One region of the Alistipes ihumii AP11 genome, then DNA from elsewhere that is predicted to be linked to it. Evidence: riboswitches for the same ligand, from Rfam matches in the RefSeq annotation. Region 1 holds a riboswitch; each other region holds the start of a gene.
The links. A riboswitch is a leader RNA that binds a small molecule or an ion and turns the genes downstream of it on or off. The one in region 1 is predicted to bind cobalamin.
Positions count from the first base shown of each region.

Region 2: another riboswitch for cobalamin. It lies ahead of NQ491_RS10585 (ABC transporter substrate-binding protein); the one in region 1 lies ahead of NQ491_RS00310 (DUF5074 domain-containing protein).
Region 3: another riboswitch for cobalamin. It lies ahead of nrdD (anaerobic ribonucleoside-triphosphate reductase); the one in region 1 lies ahead of NQ491_RS00310 (DUF5074 domain-containing protein).
Region 4: another riboswitch for cobalamin. It lies ahead of NQ491_RS03700 (threonine/serine exporter family protein); the one in region 1 lies ahead of NQ491_RS00310 (DUF5074 domain-containing protein).

Region 1 covers NZ_CP102294.1:71,649-74,768, reverse strand. The annotation lists gene NQ491_RS00320 (peroxiredoxin) at 1-524, opposite strand, end outside; gene NQ491_RS00315 (hypothetical protein) at 602-772, opposite strand; cobalamin riboswitch at 1,097-1,336, shown strand; gene NQ491_RS00310 (DUF5074 domain-containing protein) at 1,470-3,120, shown strand, end outside.
Region 2 covers NZ_CP102294.1:2,619,952-2,623,071, reverse strand. The annotation lists gene NQ491_RS10585 (ABC transporter substrate-binding protein) at 1-1,052, opposite strand, end outside; cobalamin riboswitch at 1,410-1,625, opposite strand; gene NQ491_RS10580 (NADH-quinone oxidoreductase subunit N) at 2,098-3,120, opposite strand, start outside.
Region 3 covers NZ_CP102294.1:1,490,153-1,493,272, reverse strand. The annotation lists gene nrdD (anaerobic ribonucleoside-triphosphate reductase) at 1-1,186, opposite strand, end outside; cobalamin riboswitch at 1,359-1,547, opposite strand; gene NQ491_RS06110 (secondary thiamine-phosphate synthase enzyme YjbQ) at 2,213-2,623, opposite strand; tRNA gene NQ491_RS06105 (tRNA-Thr) at 3,062-3,120, shown strand, end outside.
Region 4 covers NZ_CP102294.1:926,333-929,452, reverse strand. The annotation lists gene NQ491_RS03700 (threonine/serine exporter family protein) at 1-1,296, opposite strand, end outside; cobalamin riboswitch at 1,497-1,700, opposite strand; gene NQ491_RS03695 (NYN domain-containing protein) at 2,283-2,762, opposite strand.

The DNA of each region.
Region 1 (3,120 bases):
AAACGATCGATCGTCTGAAGCCCGACGAGCACTCGTCTGAGCTCGTCGAAATTGCGTCCGAGCGCCAGCGGATAATAGATGATCGCACGGATGACCGCGTCGGGATCGATAAAGAATACGGCACGGACGGCTTTCGTCCCGCTCTCGCCGGGATGAATCATACCGTACAGCGTAGCGACGTGCATCGAAACGTCGTCGATCAGCGGGAAGCGCACGTCGACGTTTTTCATGCCGTTGAACTCGATCCGCTCGCGAATCGTATGAAGCCATGCCAGATGGCTCGAGAGGCTGTCGACCGACAAACCGATCAATTGGCATCCGAGCCTTTCGAAATCGCGGGACATCGCCCCGAAAGTCATGAACTCGGACGTGCAGACCGGCGTGAAATCGGCCGGATGGCTGAAAAGAAGGACCCATTTGCCCTTGAAATCGTCGGGGAACCGGATCGGCCCCTGCGTTGTCGAAGCCGTGAAGGCGGGGGCTTTCTCCCCGATTCTCGGCACGGAGTGCGTTTGATTTTCCATAATTCCTTTTTTGATGATCGTATCCGACGGCGGGCGAACAGGGTCCTTGCAAAAAACGCTGCGACGGAACGGACGAATCACTCGGTTTCCGTTTCGTAGTCGTCGTACAGGTTGTTCAGTTCGAACCATGCGCTGTCGAGCTGCTGGTGCCACAGTTCCAATACCTCGTCCGGAGTATTCTCCGGCGCGCGGTCGATCCGCTTGCGCATCTCGGCTATTTCGTATTCGAGTTCTTCGCGTCTTCCCATATTCGTTTCCGCTCAATCGGGCGGAAAGCGATAACTTTTCACCCGGTCATACCGGCGGCTCCGCCGTCTCTACGCTCCGTACAAATCCCGTGCTAATCTGCCGCCGAGGCGGACGCAATCTTCTCCGTATAGCGCAAAAGCCTGAAACCGCCGAGAGGGGGATCGCACGGGCAGCCGTCGCCGAACGTTCCGCAACCCGAAAGGGAAAAAACCACCTTTCCGAACAAGCGGTCCGAGACCGGTCCGGCAACGGAATGCCGCCGCACATGTTGTCCGAAAAAGAAGAATATATCGGACTAAAAATGAAATATCTCCGAAAAAATACTATCTTTGCCTCGCAATGGTTTCCGAGACGGCGAATTCCGCTTCGCCGAGCAGGAATTAATAGGGAATGCCGTGCGAATCGGCAACAGTAACCGCTGCTGTATGTCTCTGCCCTGCGCCGGAAGAAGCGTCTTCTGCAGGGTCAAAAAGTTTTAAAATTTATGTCACTGGCGCCGCTGTCGTCGGGAAGGCTTTAAAACAGAGACGAGTCAGAAGACCTGCCTGAGCGAACGGATTTTACTTGCCTGCGGTTTATGGGTGGTAATCATTCGATGTCGCGCGCCGGCCGGCGCGTATCTTTCCGGAGGGTATTTCTCACCCGTACATCGCTTGCTGTAAAATCTCCATATCATTTTTAACCAAATTTACAGCAATGATGAAAAAGCTACTGTTCTGTTTTCTGGCCGCAGCGCTCGTGCTGACGTCGTGCTCGAAGGACGACTCGCTGCCGCTGCCCGAAGTCTCGAAGGTCGAGATCATCGGCGCGACCGAAGGCCAAATGAAAATCACGACGGGCCAGACCGTCGGCTTCTCGGTCGAGTGCGAAAACGTCGCGATCGACCGCTACGAATGGATCGTCAACGAAAAAATCGAAAGCGAAAGCGTTAGGTTCGACTTCACGCCTGCGCAGCGCGGCACGTACGATATTTCGGTCAATCTTTACAACGCCGACGGCGGAGTCACGACCAAACAGATCGGAGAGTTGCAGGTAGTCGATCCGGCTCCCGTCATCGCGTCGATCTCCTGCAACGACGAAGCGCTGAGCGACCCGGTCGAGGTGGCCGTGGGAACGGCTGTCAAGCTGACCGTCGAGGTATCGAACGTCGAAGTAGCGAGCTACGTATGGACGATCGACGGCGACACGGTCGAGACCGCTACCGGCGCGACGCTGGACATTCCGGTCTCCGACCGGAGCGGATCGCTGGCCGTTACCGTTTCGGCCGTCAATCTGGACGGGATCGCGTCGGAAGACTCGGCGTTTACGGTCAATTTCAACGGTCCCTACAAGAACGGGTTATGGATATTCGGCTCGACTGCCGGCGGACTGGGCTTTTTCGATCCGAGCGGCGAGGGAACGTTCTACGAGGATAACCTGTATACGACCGTCAACGGCGAAAGTACGGGCAGCACGAACGGAATCAACGACCTGAGCATTTACGACAACAAGCTCTATATCCTGATTCCGAATAACCAGTCCAACCGTTCGGCCGTCATCGCCTGCGACGCCCAGACGCTCAAGAAGGAAAAAATCATTACGGCCGAGGGCTTCGATCCCGCCACGCTTCAGTCCTCATCGGAAATCTACAATCTGCAGGTAATCGACACCAGCAAGTTCTATGTACTGTATAATTCAAGCAACGCCAATAACCAGACCGGCATCGGCGTGCTGAAGGTCGCTCCGGACGGAATGAATACGTTCACGACGATCGACGCCACATACGGTGCGGTCGGCGTCGACGGCCCGTGCTACTCGCACATGGTCAAGAACGGGAAATACATCATGGTCGGCAACGGTAACAAGATCGCGGTGATCGACACCGAAACCGACCAGGTAATCCGGACGATCGACGTGGACGAGGACCGTCAGGTCTGCGACGTCGTGAAGGGCCGCGACGGCAAATTCTACGCCGTAGTGGCGGGAAAAATCGACAAGACGGCAAATCCGTTCTGGATGTGGGGAACGACAGCCACTTCCTCCGCGTCGGTACTGACGATCGATCCGCAGACCTATGCGACGACCGAGCGGACGTTGGCGATAGAGGGGCTTCCGATGGTCAGCGTGGGCAACGGCCTGTACGGCTGCATGGCATGCGCCTCGGCGACAAGCGACGAGCTGTTCATCAAACAAGAGGGATATTCGGCCACCCAGATTTACCGGTACGACTGCCAAACAGGCAAAACGAGCGTTTTCGCCACGACGAGCCGATCGCTGGCCAAATACATGACCGCCACTCCCGATGGCCTGCTCTACGTTCCTACGACGGATTTCTATCACGTCTATACGGAAGTATACCGTATAAGCG
Region 2 (3,120 bases), 230 kb from region 1:
CGCAGCAGGCGGTCGGGATGGATCGGCGTCTCCTCGAAATAGGACGATTGTCCCAAATGGCAGGCATAGACTCGGCCATTCTCGAATGCGGCGAACCGACGGTAAGGCTCGTAGTCGCGGCGAAGGCCGTCGTAAGTCAGCGGTTCGGCCGAATTGTACTTGATCAGCCAATAATCGGCCGCGCCGCCCTTCTCGAATACCTCCTCGAAAGAGAGCGGAATCGACCCGGCACTCGGATCGTCGGCCCAAAGGTAATCGGCTCCCGCATCCCGAAACAGACGAGCCATATAGCTTCGGCCGCCGGCCACATACCACACGGCTCCGTACTTGCGTTCCGAAATCACGGTAGGCCGCTCGGAAACGTTTTCGGCGAGCGCGCGCAGCGAATCGTACGCGCTCTCGGTCGCGCGAAACAGCTTCTCGGCTTCGGTCTCCCGACCGAAGAACAACCCCAGCAAACGAATCCACTCGACCCGGCCCATCGGCTCCGCCTCCATATAGTCGGCCAGCTCGAGCAGCGGAATACCCGACTTCTCGACCCGGCCGTAACCCGTATTCTCGAACGGAGAGACGAGCAGCGCATCGGGCGAGAGCGCGATCATCCGCTCCAGATCGGGCGACGAGGCCTCGCCCAGATCGGCGATCGTTCCCCGCTCGATCCCCTCGCGGACGAACGACAAGTCGATATAGCGCGACTCGCACACGCCGGCAATCCGGTCGGCTACGCCCAGCTCCTCCAACATGCCGCAATGCACGGCCGAATAGACGACGACCCGCTGCAACGGAACCCGGACGAGCGTTCCCTCGGGCAGACTGTCGGGCAACGGAGCCGATCGATCGACCAGCACGTAGCGTTGCAACAGCCGCGTCGTATCCCACGGATCGACTATATCGACCAGCGTACAACTGTCCGCATGCCGGACCGTGAAGACGGCGGCATAGGCGGTAGAATCGGATTCTGTCGCCGTAGCGGCCGTAGCGACGGGCCGGCAGGATGCCGTCCCAAGCGCTATGGCCAACCATGTCAGGCCGATTTTCCAGCGATTTTTCATATCGAAGACAAAATTAACATAACGATCCGAAATGCCAACTTCCCCTTAGGCAGAGGCGCGCTTTCGCCGCTTACGGACTCTCCTTTCCAGGAAAAGCCGTCTCTCGGGCGCGTGGGTCCGGAGTCGGAACCGGATATTCCCTCTTCGCTTGAAATGAGAACAGATGGGGGCTATGGCATCCCCCCATCTGTCGCTCATCAGGGAAAACCGACGCTCCGAGGCTCCCCTATGCGGCACGGTGAAGATCGCCGGCACGAAAAGAGATCGTCCCTTCTCCTCGGGCAAGAAATATCTTGAAGTGAAAGCAGGCTCCGGAAAACCCGGAAAAACTTGCATTCCGCTTTGGACCCGAAGCATCGATGCGCGGGAGCAAGGGCAGGTCTTCTGGCTCGTCTCGCCCCGGGCTGTCTTCCCGCCCCCGGAAGGAGACAGTGACTGTTCGGATCGCCCGACGCATGGAAAGAGACTTACAGCTGCGGGTACAGCTCCGGATTCCGAGCACGGCTCTTCACCGGATTCCCTATTGAGGCTTCTTCGCCGAGGCGAAACGCCACCCTTACCCGACGAGACAAAGTTAAACACTTTTTTCTATCGGACAACCTTTTCGACGACCGATTTTCATCCGCCCGGCGAAACGCCGGCACGAGGGAACGCTCTCCCGAGCAGCAAGGCACGCGCAGTCCGGGCATGCCCGGACTGCGACGAGCCGAACCGCTCCATCATTACCATGCCACTCCATCGCCGCTTATTTACTCTATCGTACCGTTCTGTCGCCCCTACTACCGGATCCGAAGTCTTCCGAGCCCGTCTCGTTCTGCCGGAGCGAATCCCTATCCCTGCCCAACCCCGCAACAAGCATCGGCGGACAATAGCCGCCCGGACTTACCGGCTCCGTACGGAAGACTTCGCCGGCGAAAACCGCCGGAGCCAAGACGAAACGAACGACGCACCGGCCGAAAACGAGAATCGACCGATCAAACGAAAGCGGCAAGCCCCGGTGAGGCCTGCCGCTTTCGTCAGGGGCGAACCCGCCCCGTACATATTTTTACATACCGTACGCGAGCAGCGAGATCTGGTCGTACACGACACTCAGGATACCCAGCAGCAGAATGCCCGCGCTACAGGCCACGAGGCTCACGCGCGTATAGCCGTCGCTGCGGAACGACTCGATCGGCGTATCGTTTTTGTTGATGAACATCGCCTTGACCACGAGCAGATAGTAGTAGAGCGAAATGATCGTATTGAGCAGCGCGATCAGCACCAGAATATAGTAGCCCTGCTGGGCGGCTGCGGCGAAGATGAAGAACTTGCTGAAGAAGCCCGCGAAAGGCGGTATTCCGGCCAGCGAGAACATAGCCAGCGTCATCACGAGGCTCAGCTTCGGATGCGTCGCATAGAGGCCGTTGTAATCGGCTATCGTCAGCTTGCCTGTCCGGTTCTCGATCACGCCGATCACGCCGAAGGCGGCCAGATTCGACACCATGTAGACGAGCACGTAGTACACGAGCGAGGTCATGCCGAGAGCCGTCCCGCCGATCACGCCGAGCATGATGTAGCCGGCCTGCGAGATCGACGAATAGGCCAGAAAACGCTTGAGATTCTTTTGGCGGATCGCGAACAGGTTCGCCAGCGTGATCGTCACGACGATCACGCCGTAGAGAATGCCCTGCCACTGCGCGGCGATCGGAGCGAACACCTTGATGAGAATCGTCATCAGCACGAACACGGCCGATCCCTTGGATATAACCGAGAGATAGGACGTAACCGGCGTCGGGGCGCCTTCGTAGACATCCGGCGTCCACTGATGGAACGGCACGAGCGAAATCTTGAAGAACAGCCCTACGGCGAAGAACACGAACGCCATGATCTGGAGCGGCGAACCGGTAACGGTCGCCGGAATGTCGTCGAAATAGAGCGTTCCGGTCGTACCGTACAGCAGCGACATGCCGTAAAGCGACAGGCCCGAAGCGAATACCGCGTTCAGGATATACTTGGCTCCCGCCTCGGCCGACTTGTGCCGGTACTTGTCGAACGCGACGAGCGTCGCCATCGGGATCGAGGCCGTCTC
Region 3 (3,120 bases), 1.4 Mb from region 1:
TCAGCGAGTCGGCATTGTCGCTCATGTAGGTGAAGAACGAGTGGCCCGCCGCATACATCTCGGCCGTCAGCTCGCCGTATTCCTTGTCCTTTACGTCGCCGTTCTCGGACAGCAGGGCCATCGTCTCGACGGGAAAGGTGAGCACCGTCTTGGTCCGCTCGTCGTTGAACCAGCGCATGAAGCGGCGCTGCAGCCAGTCGAGCGAATCCCAGTCGGGCCGCGATCCGTCGGGGAAGAAAAAGTTGCCGAACAGGCTCTCGAAATAGTAGCGGTCGTAGTAGGCGATGTTCCAGAAAACGGCTTGGAAATTCCGCGCGCCGGTCGGCTGGTTGATCGAGTAGACGACTTGCTCGAAGCAATCGGTGATGACCTTGTCGAGCGTACGGCGCTTGAGCGACAGGTCGACGACGCGATCCGGATCGCGGTAATAGTCCGGGCCGTACTCCTGCCCGATGAAGTAGTTCAGGTACATCAGGAACTCGGGCGTCGCGCAAGCGCCGCTGAGCATGCTGCTGACGATGAAGACCATGTTGACGAATCCTCCGCAGAACGATTTCAGGTTCGTCGGCTTGGTCGAGTTGCCGCCGATCGAGATCGTCCCGCCGACGAGCCAAGGGTACATCGTGATGCTGGCGCAGTAGTTGGCCATGCTCGTCTCGTCGTTCTTGTAGATGAAATGCCGGTCGAGCAGCTCGATGTAACTGTCGGCCATCTCGCGGCCGTACATCTCTTTGATCCGGTCGCACAGCAGCCGGCGGTTCAGCCGGATGAAGTTGCGCTTGGGGAGCTCGCCGATCAGCGTGGCGATGTTCTTGTTCTCGACGTTCGCGTTCGCGTCGTACTTGCTGCCCGTAGCCGGATTCTCGGCGTTGCAGTAGTCGACCAGAAAGGCGAGCTTGTCGCGTACCTCGCGGTCCTCGAAATGCTGCTGCCGGTAGATGATGAAGGACTTGGCGACGCCGTAGTAGCCGTGGCTCATCAGCGTCAGCTCGACCTGATTCTGGATTTCCTCCACGCTCGTCCCCTCGTGGATGTAAAGGCAGGAGGTCAGCTTGCCGAGCGTTTCCGCGGTCGGTGTCTGGCCCACGGAGCGGAATGCCTTTTCGATGGCCGCCGTGATTTTGTCCATCGAAAAAGGTTCGTGCTTGCCGTCCCGTTTGACGATGTTGAAACTGGTTCCGTTCATTGCAGTATCGTTTTTGTTCGTTGCATGTCGTTTGCCGGGGGCCAAGCCCGCGACCGAAAAACGGAAATCTGCCTTGCGGAAAAACTGGGGAGGAGGGGGAGGCGCGTCTGCGCGCGAGCAGACCGCACCGGTCCGCGTCGGTGTCTCCTTGCCTTAACTCCCGAAGGCGGAAATTCGTTTCTCGTGTCCGGCAGGTCTTCTGACTGATCCCTTCCCTTGGGCGCCTTCCCGCAAACGGATTTGCAGTGGCCTGTTGCCCTCGGTTCGGCGGGAATCACAGCAGCGGGTACTGTCGCCGAATTTCACGGCGTTCCCTCTTTCGGGCGCGAAGCGTCGCGCCGCCGAAACAATGTAAAGGTAGGCACAAATCCGGCCCGGCTCCGGTCAGGTCCGTGCAAAGTATCGACTTTTTATCAACAATTACGGGATTCGTCTTTCAATTTTTCGATAAACGGATGATTGCGTACGGTTTTGTGCCGGTCGGCGGACCGGGACCTGCAAAAATGTCCGGGCTGCGGCCGGGCTCGCTGTTTCGGCGGGCGAACACGGCGTTCCCGTGCCTTGCCGGAGCCGGGAGAGCTTCGGAAGTCCGCTGGCTCGGAGGCGGTCCCTGCCTCGAACGAACCGCCCTTTCGGCATGTCCGGGCGAGAGATTTCAGATCGCCGGCCGGTTTCCTGCTACCGGATAAAATTTGCCGATGAAAATAAAATAACTTGCTTCTCTCGCCTTTGTAAATTGATAAAGGGATATTCGACAGCGGGCTGACCGCTAAGGAAAATCTGTTTGCCGAAGGATTTTTACGGGTCCTGAGATCATGGCTTTCGAGAGTGCCAGAGGTGTCCGACACATCGTGCTTCCGCACCGGCTCGACGGAAGACCGGCGGATTCACTCGTGCCATAACCTTTGACCGGGAAGCTTTTCGAGAAACGCAATGTATTGTGAATTGGAAAAAAAACAAATTTACCTGAAAACGTCGATCCGATATTTATTCGGATTGTAACAGGACAAGTGCTTATGCGTTCTGTCAGCCAACGACCGTGGCGACGATCCTGCGTGCGCCGCCGTGATTGCGGAACTCGCACAGGTAGATGCCCTGCCACAGACCGAGATTCGGCCGGCCGGCCGTAATCGGGATCGTCAGCGATACGCCGGCGAGCGTCGATTTGGCGTGCGCCGGCATGTCGTCGTCGCCTTCGAGCGTGTGAGCGTAATAGGGCTCGCGTTCGCGGATCAGGCGGTCGAACACGGAGGCCATGTCGGAGCGCACGTCCGGGTCGGCGTTTTCGTTGATCGTCAGGGCGGCGGAAGTGTGCTGCAGGAACAGGTGGAGCAACCCCGCGCGGGGCAGCGGAGGCAGTTGCGCGAGAATTTCGTCGGTTACCAGATGGCAACCGCGCGGACGGGGGCGCAACGAGAACTCGGTTTGCGATACCATAGGGCAAGAAAGGTTTATGATCGTATTTTCCCGAGGGCGGAGGAGTGCCGTTTTTGCCGGCTGTCTTCCTGCGCGGGAGGGAAATTTCTGTCGGAGCGTTATGCAAATGTTTCTCCCGACGGAAACCTTTCTGCAAAATTAACGCTTTATTCCGGGAATGCGGCGGGACTCCGGGGCTTTCGGTCGCGATTGCGTCGCAATCCGTGCGGGAAATGTGGATAAAATGTTACAATTTTGATTCCGCAGCGCGTGTTTTGTATGAAAAATTTCGTTATTCCAAAAATCCGTTGTATATTTGAAGCCGATTTGCGCTCAGTAATTGCGCGATTATCCGGTGAGGCGAAGGGAATTTAGCCGAGACGGTTAAATTTTTAGTGCATTCCGTTTGTGCATTAAGAAATTATTCGTACTTTTGCCAACCCTAAAATGCTGTGAACTGCCGATGTAGCTCAGTTGGCCAGAGCAGCTGATTTGTAATCAGCTGGTCGGGGGTTCGA
Region 4 (3,120 bases), 850 kb from region 1:
CGCGAAAATATTCGGAATGGCGACCCCGACAGCGATGCAGAGAATAATGAGAGAAGCCTGAATGGCATTGTTCATCGCGATGGTCACTTCGCCTACGACACCGCTCATGTCGATGAAGGCGAAGAGCGCCCGATACATCAGCACGCCCGGAATCATCGGAATGACGCTCGGAATCGAGAGGCAGTGATGGGGAGTATGGAACCAGTGAACGGCCCTCGTAACGATTATGCTGATCAGGGCGGAACCGACCAGAGACCCGATTACCGGCCCCCAGTCCAGACCGATGTTATGATTGCTGGGCCCGAGATTGACGAAGTTCCGGGTACAGACGGCGATGATGCCTCCGACGGCTACGACCCAGAGCAGGCGGCGCGGAATATTGAAGATCATGGAGAATCCGACGGCCGATATGGCCGCGGCGACAGCGAACTCGAGATAGGTGTGATGGGGCGTCATACTCAGGTCTTTCACGAAGTTGTCGATTCCGCAGACATGGATGGCCAAGGCGATGCCGAACGCCATGGCGACGACGATCAGCAGCGTATTGACGGCTCTCGTAATGCCTATCTGTACATAGCTGTCGAGCATGTCGCTGACGAAGTTGATCAGCGGGACTCCCGGCACGATGAAAAGGGCGCAGGCCATCAACGGATGCCACGGCGTGTCGGAGTGGAACAGCGTATGAAGAGGGGCGGGCAGATCGAGCGTCGAGATAAAGGCGGAAGCCCATGCCAGCAAAGTGGAAACGAATGCGGCGACGGCGATGTTCATATAATGATTGGAACCCAGTTCGTTGAGTACGGCCCGCAGGCGGAATCCGAGAATGGCTGCAATGGAAGCATAGAGGAATGCCGGCCAGTCGCAACCGAACTGGATGCAGAATCCGCCGCAGGCAAACCCGGCACCGACCGCTACTTGCCAAGAGGTGTAATTGCGTTTCCTGCTCCGGATGTTTTCCAGCTCTTCCTCGTATCTTTCCAGCGAATAGTCTTCCCGGATCGCCCGCCATGAAAGTTTGCTGACGGCCGAAATGGCCGTCATGTTGATCCCGTGTTTCTCGCAGCGCTGGAACTTGGAGAACGAATGCTCGCTGTCGCTCAGGTTGACCATGAGCATATTGTAGTTGATGTAAATGTGCAGATGCTCGTCCGGCAGCCCCAGGTAGGCGGCCGTGCGTTTCATATTGCGCATGATGCGGCTCGTGTCCGCTGCGCTTTCCATCAGCAATTTACCCGTGCGCAGCAGCAGATCGAGCTTCCGTAACAGAAGTTTTTCCGAGTGTTGCGTCTTCTCCATAGTCGTTGTTTCCATTGAGAGTGAGCAAAAAACGTATGTCGGTCCGTGACGGTCGGCCGTCGGCGAGAGGCCATGCCTCGGAAAGCGGCGTCGTGCGGCGGCGAACCTCTCCGCGGTCTGTTCCTTTCGCGGACTTCCCGTTTTTTATCGAACTAAAAAACGGTCGCATGCCGTTCCCCTCCTATGCCTTCGGGCGAGAACGGCCTTTCGGTGAATCGGCAGGTTTTCCGGCCGGACTCTTTTCTCGAAGCCTTCCCTGTCTCGGGGCCGGCGGCAATCCGATTGATCTCGAGACATTGAACGGAACTTCGCGGCGGCGGGACTTTCCGGGACTTCCTCCGCCGATGCCCTTTTCATCCGGACGACGGAGAAATGTTCCTGAAACCGATCCGGCCGCAAAGATATTAAGATTCGGATTATTCGCATCCGGGTTAGGGTAAAATCTTATACTTCGACAGACGACTGCCTGCCTGTCGGGTTTCCGGTAGTAAGAACGTTTGATCGGACGGCGAATACGGGTGAAAATATCCGATGATTTCAGTCCGGGCGATAGAGATCGACCTGTATTGCTGCAATACTTACATGATATTTCGATTTTCTGTAGCCCTCGTATCTCCCTGAATCCGGAAAAGTGACTTCTTCTCTTTGAAAAGCAGGCCTCCGCTTCGGAGCCCTTAAAAAAACAGGACAGGAACAATAGAGTATAAAACGCACGCCGATAATGTTTTAGCGATATTGCACCGGAGGTAAGCGAGCGGTTTGACCGCACGAAAAGGCATAGTTCGGAAAGAGTTGCGTTACAAATCGTTACCGCGACTTTTTTTTGGGGGGGGCTTTGTTTTTAATGTGTTGATTTTCAGTTTATTGCATCGGTTTTCACGACAACAAATAAGTCTGACTAACGTATTATTACTAAAAGTTTTAGAGTTATGGCAAGAAGCACGTTTGGAGGTCCGCTTTTCTATAATTCAGACGCAAAAGGTAGCTTAGGGGTCGTTTTTCCTTCTCACCACCCCCGCCCCTCCTTTCTCCGTCTTGACGAGCTCGTATCGGTCGAGCCTCTCGTACAGCTCTCCGAGCGTTTTGCGGCCGTAGCGCTTGATGCGGTACTTGGGCATCAGCTTCTTGAGCGCCGTTCCGACCTGCGAGAACGGCGCCTCGTCTTTCCCTGCGGCGGCCGTCTCGAACGCCTTCTCGAACAGAGGCATGTCTCGGCGGATAAAGTGCTCCGGCGTGCTCGGCAGCAGCTCCGGCTCGACTCCTTGCTGCTGCCCGGCATAGCGGCACTCCCGGCACGAGGCGACCGGCACTTCCGGCGTCTTGCCCTCTCCGAAGCCGAGCACCGTGAGCCCGGCCTCGCGTATACGCTGGGCCAGCATCGTGTAGTCCCCGTCGCCGGCGGCAATACAAAAACAGTCTATTTTCCCCTCGTGCAGAATATCCATCGCGTCGATGACAAACGCCATCTCGGTCGTGTTCTTGTCCGCCGTGTGCACGAGCCTTCACCGGTCGGAACGAGTGCGCTTGGGCTTCCTCTTCCCGTTGGGCTCGCGTCCGTCGGGTCCAAAGCCTTGGCTATCCTGCGCTCGGTTATCGTATGATAAGGGGGATTCCATTACGGGATGCCGCAGCTATTCCGTTCCGCATCATCGTCCATCCCGCATCGCGATTGAAATGTTCCGCACCTTGAATGGAATATGAAAGGACGAAAGCTCTAAACGCTCTATGTCAATGGAATATCTGATTTTGCAGCGATCGCGGCGTTTCATTGCTTTTGCGACGGCCGCCCGGAAAATGCAATGTGCCGAGCCCTGCTCGTCGCCT